4 regions of the Paenibacillus sp. PK4536 genome follow, and region 2 is predicted to be linked to each of the others. Evidence: riboswitches for the same ligand, from Rfam matches in the RefSeq annotation. Region 2 holds a riboswitch; each other region holds the start of a gene.

Region 1 (3,171 bases), 2.2 Mb from region 2:
TTTGTGTAATACGTAGACTATGTTAGTTATTATTAACCTTCTAATGCAGATTTAAACTCTTCTGAAGACTGATTCCACCACTCTTCATTATGGGCAACCAATAATTTTTTAAGCGCTGCTTTTTCTTCTGTTCCTAAGCCCTCTAACATAATGCGACGCTTGATCGCATAATCTAACTTATTCACATGCTCGGCAAGAATTTTCCAGCCTTTTTTCTCTTCTTCATTGATCCACATCTCACAAGCCGTCGCTCCTGCATAATTAACACCTTCAGCTAATTTATCTACAGCGACCCATACTAACCATACTTGGCGACCACCATTTAATTCTTCACGATTGGTAGTAAATTTGATTCCTTTTTCTACCTTACTTTTGGCATGCATAGCGCCAACATCGATTTTTGCTTCGCCATGGTCTATAATGATAGGGGAAACATTATTGAGGTTAATCGCTCCTGATCCAAACCCCTTATGTTTACTACTTTTTGCACTACTACTTACAATATTCAGTGACATTGACTTTTTACTTGGTTGATTTTCATCCATATTGTTAGAATACTCCTTTGTAGGTCAGTATAAATAAAGACTGTTATACATATAAATGGTACTTTAATCTATTACTCATATTGTAGCGAATAATGAGTTAAAAGCCAATAAAGTCGATTATTGTCACGATTTTTCATAAAAAAAGGTAAAAAACGTTCATTATTGTGATTGGTGAACCGAAGAAAGTATATATAGTGGTCATCATTCACTAATAACCACCCACATCTGATCAAAAGATTAAATTTTTTTAACTTTTAAGAACATGACAACCGTAGGCTTTGACAGAGATTACTCGTCAAAATGCTTAAGCAAATATTAAAAACAGATGAATAAACGTTTGCCAAAGTAAAAAACCTCTGGTAGAATAAATCCAGTGAGATTTTAGTAACAACTTTGTAAACTTTAAAATGAAATGCTGTAACCTTTATAGCGTAATGAAAAATTTGTCGTTTTGTCGTAATGATCCGTGAACGGTACATACCAAGCTTTGAGCCAAATTCCTTGGTACCGGGAAACGGGGGAACCGTTTTGGGTGAATTGATCTTGTTTCGGAGGGATCATAGGGGAATACCTTCTACCGAATCCTTAAGCTAACCTCGTAGGCAATTGGAAGGGGACAATTGATTTTGAACATGAAAAAGAAACTAACAGCCGCAGTAATGGGACTTGCTATTGCATTTACGTCACTTGGAGTAACAAGTGCACATGCAGATTCTAAAATGGATCAAGTAATTGATGGAGCTATTGGAACACCTTATCGTATTGGTGGAACATCTTTCAGCGGTTTTGACTGCTCTGGATTTACACAATATGTATTCGGCAAAATGAACATTGATCTTCCTCGCCAATCTAGTTCTCAATATCAAGTAGGTGAGCCTGTATCAAAAAGTGATTTAATTGCTGGAGATCTGTTATTCTTCAATACTACCGGGGCTGGAGTTTCACATGTAGCAGTTTATGTAGGAAATGGTAACTTCGCACACGCTTCTACTTCTAAAGGTGTGAGAATTGACAGTTTGAGCATGGATTACTATCAAAATCGTTACGTTGGTGCTAAACGCGTTATGAGTGATTCCACATATAACACCTTCGCAACTGACAATTAATTATCCTATTAACAACTCATATAAATGAACCTACAGACCACTTAAGATTCCCGCCAGAATCTTTGGTGGTTTTTTTATGTTTCTATATAAGTAAGACGTATCGAACGTCTAATAGGTTACATAAAATTGTGAATCTTTGAAAATTTATATTTTGTTGTGGTTATAATTATGTCTACTTATTATTAACCTACTCGTAATTATGGTAAACAGGATATTGCAAATTTTTTATCTTTTTTTTATGGTATACATATGAAGTATGGTCATAGGAGGTTACTAGATGAGCTCATCACTAGATTCTGTTTTTCATACTATTCCTTTGACAGAATTACATGCCGCTGAAGTATGCACATGGATCTATGAACCACCTTATAATATCTATGGTTGGATGGCATGGGAACAAATGAAAGAATTAGGGATTGAATTTGGAGATCCGATAATTCGAGAAGAACAATATCTATCTGTTCTAGATCAACATGAACAATTAGCTGGATTTGCTCAACTTTTTCCATTAGGACATACGATTAGACTAGGTATAGGAATGCGTCCTGATCTTTGTGGCCATGGTTATGGAGAAGAATTTGTACGAGCAATTGTGCAGACGGCTCAGGAACGTAGTGCTACCGCAGAGATTGATTTAGAAGTATTGACCTGGAATCAACGGGCTATTCGCACCTATCAGAAAGCAGATTTTTATATTACAGATATGTATGAACGCAGAACGCCTGATGGGATGAAGCCTTTTTATTGTATGGTCTATCAAGCTCCGCCTAACGCACGTTATCCTAATCTCTAAAATAAAAGCACAGAAGGAATGATAAGACTCATTCTTCTGTGCTTTTTGTGTATTTCTTTTTTACATACCTATAATAGATGTTTTAAATTAAAGTTACGAAAGTCATTTCTTCTTTGCCAATCAGAATATCGATCCGATGGGTATCTGCATCGTAAATGACAACTCCACTACCTACATTGATCATAGACTCTGAGCCTAACGCAAAAAATAAATCTTCTGCCAATGCTTCATTCACTTCATGTCGTTCACCTTCAGCAAGTACTTCCCACTCTTGAGGTTCCATATCAAAAAATAAATAACTGTCTGGAATCATCCCTACTGCTGATGTTAAATCACTTAATATGTCCTCATAATCTCTTCCATGCTTAACGCCCATACTTAACCTCCCGATCTGTCCATATTGTTACATTTTCCAGCTTATTTACATTATAACGCAAATATACACTAAAAAACTCTTAACAATGCAGCATATCTTGTCGATAAAAGAGTATCAGATGTTTTTGGAAAACACATCATTACATGGAAGTGGATGATGAAAAAGATAAACTATTATACTCACGGACGAGGTGTATTATGCAAATTTCAACAATTATCGGTCTAGTACTTGGTTTGGGTTCACTAATATTCGGTATGCTTTTAAAGGGTGCTCCCCTAATCAATCTGGTGAATAATCCAGCCGCTTATGTCATCATTTTTGTAGGTACAGCAGCAACCATTTTTATGGCGT
Region 2 (3,171 bases):
GATCTTTCACTATATTATTTGAATGAAGAGACATCTGAGATCGAGCAGGTTGCTTTTTCTACCAAAGGTCCAACACAATATGAACAGCTTAGTCATATTGCCAAAGCAGGATATTATTTTATTAGAGTAAGTTCTTATCAAGGAGCAGATACCACTAATCCATTTACTGTATTTGCTGTCACTTCAGACAGTTATGATGCAAGCGAGCCTGATGATAATCCATGGTTAGCCAAAGATAAAGGATCAGCACCTTTTGTCAGCACACAGAATATTGATAATCGTTTTGACGAGGATTGGACAAAAGTCACTTTGACAGCTCAATCCAAAATGAACCTTCGTCTAGACAACACATCTGCTTATGGAACGTATCAATTACAGTTATTTAATGCGAATCTGGTGAGTCAAGGAACACTGGCACAGAATACCAACGGTCAAGTCACACTACCCGCAGGAACGTATTATATTCAAGTCTTAGCACCTTCTACATTTGATCTAACGACTCCATACAAATTATCTGTTAATTATCAGACAGCAGATGTATCCAGAGTTGCGATTAGTAATATTACAACAGATGGTGGTGTCTATGGATTTATTAATTATGGACAAGGTAATAAGTGGCGTGTCAAAAACAATATCGTGATCTCAGGTCGTGCTTTTGATGCTACAGGCAATCCGGTAGCGAACGCTATCGTAACGACTAATATCACTACAATTCTCAATGGCAAAGTGATTCCCGGAACAGCTACGACAGATGCTTCAGGTAACTTTACAATGCCAGTCAATATTGATAATCCAGGAGTAGGGCAATATACGTTCCAATCATCCAAATACAGACATTATTATGATATTGTCAGAATCCAATTTTTCAGCAACGGTAAGCCATTAAATTCAGACATTAGCACACTGTATCATTTCGCTTATGAAATCTACACAGGTTGACCATAATTTTAAAAATGATAGCATCTTGCGTAAAAAATGACATAACCGTTTTCAGAATCTATTGTAAATGAATGATAAATGCGATGTAACAACAGTGAAAAAGTAGAGAAACGATGAAAAAGAGAGAAAATAGGAGCCTGCGATAGATAACTTTTCAATAGTTATCTGAAAATGAAAGCTGTGATGATTCACAGCTTTTTTTGCGTCTTTTCTCAGCTTTACAGTTGACAAGGACAGGCGTATTATTCATTGCAGGCAGTTGATGAATACGATTCAGCAACTGATATAAATGAAGTTTCCAATGTTTTTGATCGCTGAGTTTTCGGTGCTAACCGAAAAACGGGGGAACCAAATTGCGATTTCACAAAACGGTGTGAGAGCCGGAATGTGAATCGTTGGGGTGAATCTGCATACTGACTAACCATGGTACAGTCAGACAATGCAGTAGGGCGACTCTCACCGCCCGAATCCGACAGCTAACCTCGTAAGCGTGGATAGGAGAGAAGTGTGAAGCTTGTGCCGATCTGACACAGTGTAATACGACTCTGTGTTTTTTGATATGTTAACAATGTCACAACGCTTAATTTTCATATGCATATGAAAAGCGGGGGAACCAATCGTTGATGAAGAGGACTGATAGGAAATGATCAGGATCTACACAACATGGGGTGAATTCCGGTATCTACCGGAACGGGCAATCTTCCAGCCCGAATCCGACAGCTAACTCCGTAAGCGTATAAGGGAGAACTCCTAACCAGCAACTCGGCAGGTACACGATAAGTGTGCGTGTTTGTAGAAGTCTGGGGAAAAGTTCTGCTTTTCTCCAGGCTTCTTTTTTTGTGCCTTTTTTAGCAAATCATAGTAACCAAAATGAATGCAGGGAGTTCTTCACATATGATGGATATATTAATGATTGGATTGGTTTTGTTGATTACTGTAGGGTTGAGCGGGTTGCTGCAATGGGCATCTGTAGCTATCGGAGAAAGAAGGAATGAGCGATGACTTGGCTGCTGTGGATTATTATTGGTGGATTAACCATTTATCTATGTTACGCATTAATTTATCCAGAAAAATTCTAATGGGTCAGGGGAGAACATCGTGAGTATCTTTTCATATATCGGAATTGCAGTCACTTTTATTATCGCTTTAATCATCGCTCGTCCAACCGGACATTATATTGCACATGCTTTTGACAATACACCCAATCGATTAGATCGTTGGTTTCATCCTATTGAAAAATGGATTTACAGGTTCGGTGGAATCAAAGGTGAAAATCAGACATGGAAGCAATATGCTGGAGCCGTATTGATCAGTAATACAGTCATCTTGCTTATCGCTTATGCGATCTTCCGTCTTCAACATGTATTACCTTTGAACCCAGCGGGCATTACGAATATGAGCCCTGATCTAGCGTTCAATACAGCGATTAGCTTTATGACGAATACCAATTTACAGCATTATAGTGGTGAAAGTGGTTTATCTTTATTTTCACAGATGACAGCAATTATCTTTATGATGTTTGTATCACCGGCAACAGGGATTGCGGTTGCAATTGCATTTATTAGAGGAATAACCGGTAAGCCTCTAGGTAATTTCTTTACGGATCTAGTACGAGCAATTACACGGATTTTGCTACCTCTTACTTTTATTATGGCGCTTGTGTTTGTTGGATTAGGTATGCCGCAGACGTTGCATACTGTAGTGACAGCTCAGACGTTACAAGGAACAGAGCAACAGATTGGTGTAGGTCCAATTGGATCATTTCTAGCGATCAAAGAATTAGGGAATAACGGTGGTGGTTATTTTGGAGCCAACTCTGCACATCCTTTTGAAAATCCAGGCGGATTCAGTAATATGTTGCAAATGCTGATGATGTTACTGGTTCCAATGTCATTACCATTTACGTACGGTAAAATGGTCGGCAACTCGAAGCAAGGCCGAGTATTATTCGTTTCGATGGTTATGATGTTTGTCGTGATGCTTAGTGTATCTCTTGCAAGTGAATATCAAGGAAATCCATTGATTAATCAATTAGGTATCCAGCACAATGCAGGATCGATGGAAGGTAAAGAAGTACGATTAGGCGAAGCTCAATCTTCGTTCTACTCTGTAGTTACTACCGCTTCAGAGACTGGTGCTGTCAATAACATGCATGATACGTTAACACCACTCGGTGGATTGATTGCATTAGGAAATATGATGCTAAATACAGTATTTGGCGGTTCAGGTGTA
Region 3 (3,171 bases), 2.5 Mb from region 2:
GCTTCTTGTACAAACGCTTTATTTTCTTTTTCCCATTCATTTGGATCATCCATAAAAGAGTCATCTAACCATTCTTCTAATCCAGTCGCTATTTTACGGCGCTCATTCGGTTGTGCTGGAGCTTTACCACGTAACGCTTGAATTGCACTGCGCATCACTTTGCAGGAAGATTGGATAAATGGATAATCGTCTTTATCCCATGCTTTGGCATTATCCATATCGTAAAAAGAAATCCATTTTTCGATCGTTGAAGCTGCTTGCTTAGGTTCTAATTGAGGCATATTATAATTCTCCATTTCTATAATTGAACTAATACGTACAAATGATGACGTCAACTCCGTTTTTTAGTAGAAGAAGTCGTAGGTTGTGATTCATCGGCAATCCGCTGCAAACGATCTGAAAGATACACATGCGATCCGGGTTTGGCGGTCTGTGCAATTCGATACATCGCTAGAGCGACTGCACTTGCTTCTATTCCCCGATATTTACGAAGAGGACCCACCATAAGGAAAGATAATGCCTGAGAGATGACAGTGCCAAATTGCTCGCCTGCACGGCTATCTTTACGCTTACCAAGCAATAAAGATGGACGAATCAACGACAACGAGGTATATCCAATCTGTTGTAATCGCTGTTCCAGTTCTCCTTTGATCCGTGTATAAAAGATACTGGACTTCGGATCGGCCCCCATAGAACTGATAACGATAAACTGTTTGGCTCCTTGCTCATACGCAATCTGCGCTACCGCAAATGGATAAATAACATCAATTTCGATCATCTGCTTCTGTGTTCCTGCTTGCTTAATCGTTGTTCCCAGACAACAGAATACATCATCTGCTTTCATATCCGCTCGATAATCTTGCAATTTATTGTAATCCACCACAACCTGTTGCAACTTCATATGTTGCAGTTGTTGCACAGGTTGGCGGACAAGAGCAATCACTTGAGTGTATTCTGTACTTTCTAATAACTGGCGCAGCAACTTTTTGCCTACTAGACCTGTGGCTCCTGCGACTAATGCTGTTTTACCGATCACGATCATCTCCATTTCTGCGCATCGCCTTGATTCCCTATCTTCTTCATTATCAAGATATCATCAGCAAATTGCAAAATAAAATGAGCGATCGATCTACAGCCCCTTTTTATAACAAAAAGGAAGCACTGCTCCCATTCGTATGAATAATGTAATCGGCGCCCAGTCCACGATAAATCAATCGGGATTGGTTGCCTTCTGTAATAACATAGAGTTGCTGTGATGACCATGTTCGGCAGATCTGGATATAACGACAACAGAGCGGTAGACTGCGTTCAAATAAATAAATTTTGCCAATCTTCAACTCTGGAATCCGCCATAACTCTTGTCGCTGTGTGTCGATCACTAGCACATGTTCAATCCCCATTTTCTGATATCGAAGTTGATCGGCTTGACTGTTCACGATCACTGCAAATGGAATCTTTTTCACTTTTAACAATTGCATAAATTGCTCCCCTGCTACAGTAGCCGGTGATACCAGTACAAATTCCTGCTCATATTCCATCCTTGTTCGCGCTCCTCCACCCATTGTAGACAACAAAAAAAAGCCGTTAGAAGAGGACCTCTTCATCAGCTTCTAAGACAAGTGCCTGCGGCATCTTATCATGGCGTAGTTGATTATTGTCGTCTCTCTTATTGCAGCTTACGAGGTTAGCTGACGGATTCGGAAGTAAGAGTCTCCCTACAGAGTTATCGGTCTTCACCAACTGCTCTGATTCACCCCTGAATAGCTCACTAGCATAGTGTCTATTCTTATGGTTCCCCCGCTGATTGAAAGGTCTATTGATACCCTTTTCAGCCATTAAGCTGTAATGAACTTGAAAGAAATCATACGCCCGCTCTTTTCGTTTGTAAAGCAGTACTGAAGCTCGCTATATTCGGATATAGAGCAATCCAGTCGATTGTAGGGTTCTAATGTTCTATTTCCTTCATCTAGCGCTGTTTTACTTTCTTTTACAGGATAAATGGATAAACCGACGCATTGATGAGTATACAAGACATTACCGTATGAATGAATAGAATGAATCCGATTACATGGTTGTTTTCACAGATATATGATCTTTTTAATACTCAGGTCTGATTTTACTTCTTTCTCTGAGCGGACTATGATTGCTAACAATATCTGACATCAAGTATACCGTTATAGACAGATACACGGATCGTGATTGGATTAGGCAAAGAAACATCATATTAAAGGAGCGTAGATTTTTGATGAGTCTGTTATCGGCCATTTCACCTGTTACTCATGCGGTATCCACTAGCAACACATCTGTCCATGTTATTCATTCTATTGAAGTATTTCAGTATGATAATCGCCGTCTAGCCTTACCTGAAATGGATGGCTATCTACACTGTGGGCTGTTAAAAATCGCAAGTCATGGAGTTACAGGCTGGGCGGAATATTCATTTACAGATCAAGTTCAGCATCTGGATCTGGTGAAATGGAGTCGAGTATTTACATCACTCAAAAAATGCCCTCTAGATCAAGCACTTTCTCATATCGATCAGCAGCAACAGAATTGGGGAAGTGTACGTAGTCAGGTTGCTTTAGAAGCATTGACTGAACTGCGGATTCGACTACAAGATTCACCTGATGTGTGGACATCGTCAGATGCGCTTATTAATCATGCTTTTTTGTTAGATTACACCATCGCTTATTATTCCTTTTGAACAATTCTGGTTAATGGATCATAACTACGAAATAAAGGAGTGTGCCTTTCTTGAATTCTGAAAAGATTATGGTGTGTGTGTATTATGGGCCCAATGGAGAACGGTTGATCAGGCGTGGTATTCATTTATCTCAATTGATTCAGTCCCCACTCTGTGTACTCAGTGTGATTGATCACCCGATCGATGAGATGGATCAGCAAGAAGAGAAATATGTAGAGGCATGGTGCAAATTGACCGAAGAAGCAGGAGGTACATTTGTCCTTTTAGAAAGTCATGGACAAGAAGCTGCTGATATTATTGCTTCAACTGCTCAAAAGCATGATGTGACGCAATTGATTATTGGACAATCTGCTCAGACACGCTGGCAAGAAATCATGAAAGGTTCTATCGTGAATGATCTATTGGAAAAGTTGGGAGCGATTGATCTACATATTGTAGCCGTACAGCGGATGCAAGCGCAGTTAGAA
Region 4 (3,171 bases), 2.2 Mb from region 2:
CCGAAGAAGTGGCAGCGATATTTGAAAACAAAATTAATCCGCCACAGATGGAATTTGAAATATAAGATTAGCGAAAAAAGAACGAGAAACAGAGAAGGAGTGAGAAAAGTATATGTTATTTGATACACATACTCATTTGGATTCGATCGAATTTGCCGATGATCGTAAAGAAGTGATTGAGCGTGCTTATGCACAAGGGGTAACCCGAATGATCAATGTGGGATTCAACCGTGAAACGATTCCCACCACGATGGAATTAGTCGAAAGTTATGAATTTATATATGCGGCTATTGGCTGGCATCCTGTAGATGCGATTCATATGCAACCTGGAGATCTGGAATGGATCGAATCGCTATGCAAACATGAAAAAGTAGTAGCAATTGGTGAAATTGGTCTGGATTATCACTGGGATACTTCACCGAAAGAAGTACAGCATAAAGTATTGCGTGAACAAATCGGTCTAGCACGTTCGATTAATATGCCGATTGTTATCCATAATCGTGATGCTCATGAAGATATTGTTAAGATTTTGCGCGAAGAAAAAGCACATGAAGTTGGAGGGGTTATGCACTCCTTTTCAGGTAGCTGGGAAACGGCTAAAATGTGTCTCGATATGGGCTTTCATTTATCGTTTGGAGGACCGATTACTTTCAAAAATGCGAAGCAACCTAAAGAGGTGTTACAACAGGTTCCAATGGACCGTCTTTTGCTTGAAACAGACTCCCCATTTTTGACACCACATCCTTATCGTGGAAAACGAAATGAGTCCGGTTATGTGACACTTGTAGCAGAAGCTGCTGCTGCGCTAAAAGGGGTATCACTGGAAGAAATTAGTACAATTACAACTAAAAATGCACTGGAACGATTTGGCATTCGGTGAAAAAGAGAGTAAATCACGCAAAAAACAGCGTTAAACGGATATATGAATAAATTATAACCAAAAAACAGAAGAATATGACAACTTTTTAACCATTTATTCAGAAAAACGTGCTTGCTGGTCGCTTTACATGAGGGTTGGGTTCGGGATATTATTTCATCAGTGATTTAATCTTGCTGTTATTACGCAAGATTCCATGATTCGGTCTCGCTGAGTTTCCTGCATAGGAAAACGGGGGAACCAACATATGTCTTCAAGCCATTATTATCAGAATACCGAAGTCATTATGTATGATTCCTTTTACAGGGTCTATGGGGTGAATTGGAGGTACTCGCGCCATGAGCGGAGGAGCCTTCAAAGGGCAAGAAATATGATGTGTCCGAATCCGACAGCTAACCCCGTAAGCGATGCAGAGGCAACCTCGTATTTTCTAACGTTTTCCGAACTGTATTTAGATACGTCGGAAGCCAAGGAAAAGTTGCTTTGCTCTTTTCCAGAGGCTTCTTTTGTTTTGGGCTAAACGAAAAGATTCAGAGAATACGATATTTGAAATTTGATCTTTCAGATATTAGGTGTGTCCCTTAGACTGACCATGGCGCAGGCATTTTTGAACATCACGAAAGATTATCACACAGATTTGGTAATCTTATGCTTACGATCAGCCTGTGAAAATTCTGTTATATAGTCGCGTCATATACAATTACGTCACAGCTAGACGGCGAGACTATGAAGGAGGACGGAAGAAGTGGCAATTGCTCCTTTCGAAAAAACCCATGGTTCGCGCTCATCCAGCATGTCTTACGCGCTGAGTTGGAAGCAACAAAACCTACGCTATGTATTGTGGGCTGCATTATTAGTGATCGCTCTTGCAGCGATGCTATTGTCCCTACTTTATAATCAAGCGGGTAAAAATATTTCTGTAGTCATTGACGGCAAAGCACAAACCGTGGAAACACGTAAATTGATGCTTTCTCAACTGCTTGATGAAAATCAAATTAAAGTGGCACCACAAGATAAAGTATCTATGCCTATGAATGGCGCGCTTCAGGATGGGGACAAAGTTTATATTAACCATGCGGTTGCAGTAAACATTACGGCAGATGGTGGAACCAAGAAAATTTATACCACCTCTAAAACAGTTGGTAACACATTGGAGCAGGCTGGGTTAACACTGTCAGGTGAAGATCAATTAACACCTGCGATGGAATCGTCAGTTCATGACAATATGGATATCAAGATTGTGCGTACCAAATCATTTGTAGCGAAAAAAGTAGTCAAGATTCCATATCAAACGGTTAAAAAAACCGATGGTTCTATGCTTGAAGGTAAAACCAAGTTAGTGCAAGGCGGTCAAACAGGTAAAGTGGTTCAATACATCGAGAAAGTATACGAAGATGGAGAATTCGTCTCCAAACGTATGGTTGATAAAAAAACAACCGCAAAAGTAAAAGATAAGATTGTAGCTATTGGTACCAAAAAAGAGGAGCCTAAACTTCTCGCAGCTGCTTCTTCTAGTGGAGGATCAAGTAATAGTACTTCCAAAGCAGGTGTAGATTTCTCTTATGCGAAAGTACTGAACAATGTATCTCTAACTGCTTATTCGTCTCAAGAACCTGGTCTAGGTACAGTGACTGCTTCGGGAGCACGCGTAACAGAAGGTCGTACGATTGCAGTCGATACGAGTGTCATTCCTATGGGATGGTGGGTATACATTGAAGGCATTGGCTTCCGCCGTGCTGAAGATACCGGTAGTGCTATTAACGGTAATAAAATCGACGTGTATATAGACAGCTTGAGCCAAGCGAGAGCATTTGGACGCAAATCCGGTTACACTGTATATGTAATTGGCCCGGTTAAACCCTAGAGAGGGTGTTGATTGGGATAGCACCATTGCTTAAGCCCAGTCATCTGTTATATGATATAAATAATATTAACTATGAGCGTGCATAAAGAAAACAAAAAGAAGAGGATAAATCCTCTTCTTTTTGTTCTGTTAAGATGAATATCGAACAGATTATCTTATCATTTAGAGAGTGAAGGGAAGCGTACAATCAACGTGATTAAAGAAGTGATTGTTGTGGAAGGACGAGACGATACCGTAGCGATTAAAAGAGCTGTAGACGCAGATACGATCGAGACAGGCGGCTCAGCTATAGGTGCTCATGTGATTCGTCGTGTAAAATTAGCTCAAGAACGACGTGGTGTAATTATATTAACTGATCCTGATTTTGCAGGTGAACGGATACGTAAGATCGTAGCGCAGAAAGTCCCTGGATGTAAGCATGCTTTTATCC

What was found. Region 2 has a riboswitch for cyclic di-AMP ahead of kdpF (K(+)-transporting ATPase subunit F). Riboswitches for the same ligand answer to the same signal wherever they lie in the genome.
Region 1: linked by a shared signal. The riboswitch ahead of PO903_RS06090 (C40 family peptidase) and the one ahead of kdpF (K(+)-transporting ATPase subunit F) in region 2 are both predicted to bind cyclic di-AMP.
Region 3: linked by a shared signal. The riboswitch ahead of PO903_RS04710 (hypothetical protein) and the one ahead of kdpF (K(+)-transporting ATPase subunit F) in region 2 are both predicted to bind cyclic di-AMP.
Region 4: linked by a shared signal. The riboswitch ahead of PO903_RS05810 (resuscitation-promoting factor) and the one ahead of kdpF (K(+)-transporting ATPase subunit F) in region 2 are both predicted to bind cyclic di-AMP.

The regions. Positions count from the first base shown of each region.
Region 1 covers NZ_CP126313.1:1,314,100-1,317,270, reverse strand. Annotated here, with positions in the region: gene PO903_RS06095 (YwhD family protein) at 33-545, opposite strand; cyclic di-AMP (ydaO/yuaA leader) riboswitch at 1,026-1,165, shown strand; gene PO903_RS06090 (C40 family peptidase) at 1,178-1,651, shown strand; gene PO903_RS06085 (GNAT family N-acetyltransferase) at 1,929-2,444, shown strand; gene PO903_RS06080 (hypothetical protein) at 2,527-2,820, opposite strand; gene motA (flagellar motor stator protein MotA) at 3,018-3,171, shown strand, end outside.
Region 2 covers NZ_CP126313.1:3,465,107-3,468,277, forward strand. Annotated here, with positions in the region: gene PO903_RS15565 (carboxypeptidase regulatory-like domain-containing protein) at 1-939, shown strand, start outside; cyclic di-AMP (ydaO/yuaA leader) riboswitch at 1,242-1,445, shown strand; cyclic di-AMP (ydaO/yuaA leader) riboswitch at 1,507-1,689, shown strand; gene kdpF (K(+)-transporting ATPase subunit F) at 1,938-2,018, shown strand; gene kdpA (potassium-transporting ATPase subunit KdpA) at 2,038-3,171, shown strand, end outside.
Region 3 covers NZ_CP126313.1:1,010,914-1,014,084, forward strand. Annotated here, with positions in the region: gene PO903_RS04700 (hypothetical protein) at 1-281, opposite strand, end outside; gene PO903_RS04705 (oxidoreductase) at 332-1,048, opposite strand; gene PO903_RS04710 (hypothetical protein) at 1,143-1,538, opposite strand; cyclic di-AMP (ydaO/yuaA leader) riboswitch at 1,659-1,852, opposite strand; gene PO903_RS04715 (hypothetical protein) at 2,246-2,704, shown strand; gene PO903_RS04720 (universal stress protein) at 2,746-3,171, shown strand, end outside.
Region 4 covers NZ_CP126313.1:1,252,848-1,256,018, forward strand. Annotated here, with positions in the region: gene PO903_RS05800 (HD domain-containing protein) at 1-65, shown strand, start outside; gene PO903_RS05805 (TatD family hydrolase) at 113-880, shown strand; cyclic di-AMP (ydaO/yuaA leader) riboswitch at 1,076-1,299, shown strand; gene PO903_RS05810 (resuscitation-promoting factor) at 1,623-2,741, shown strand; gene rnmV (ribonuclease M5) at 2,934-3,171, shown strand, end outside.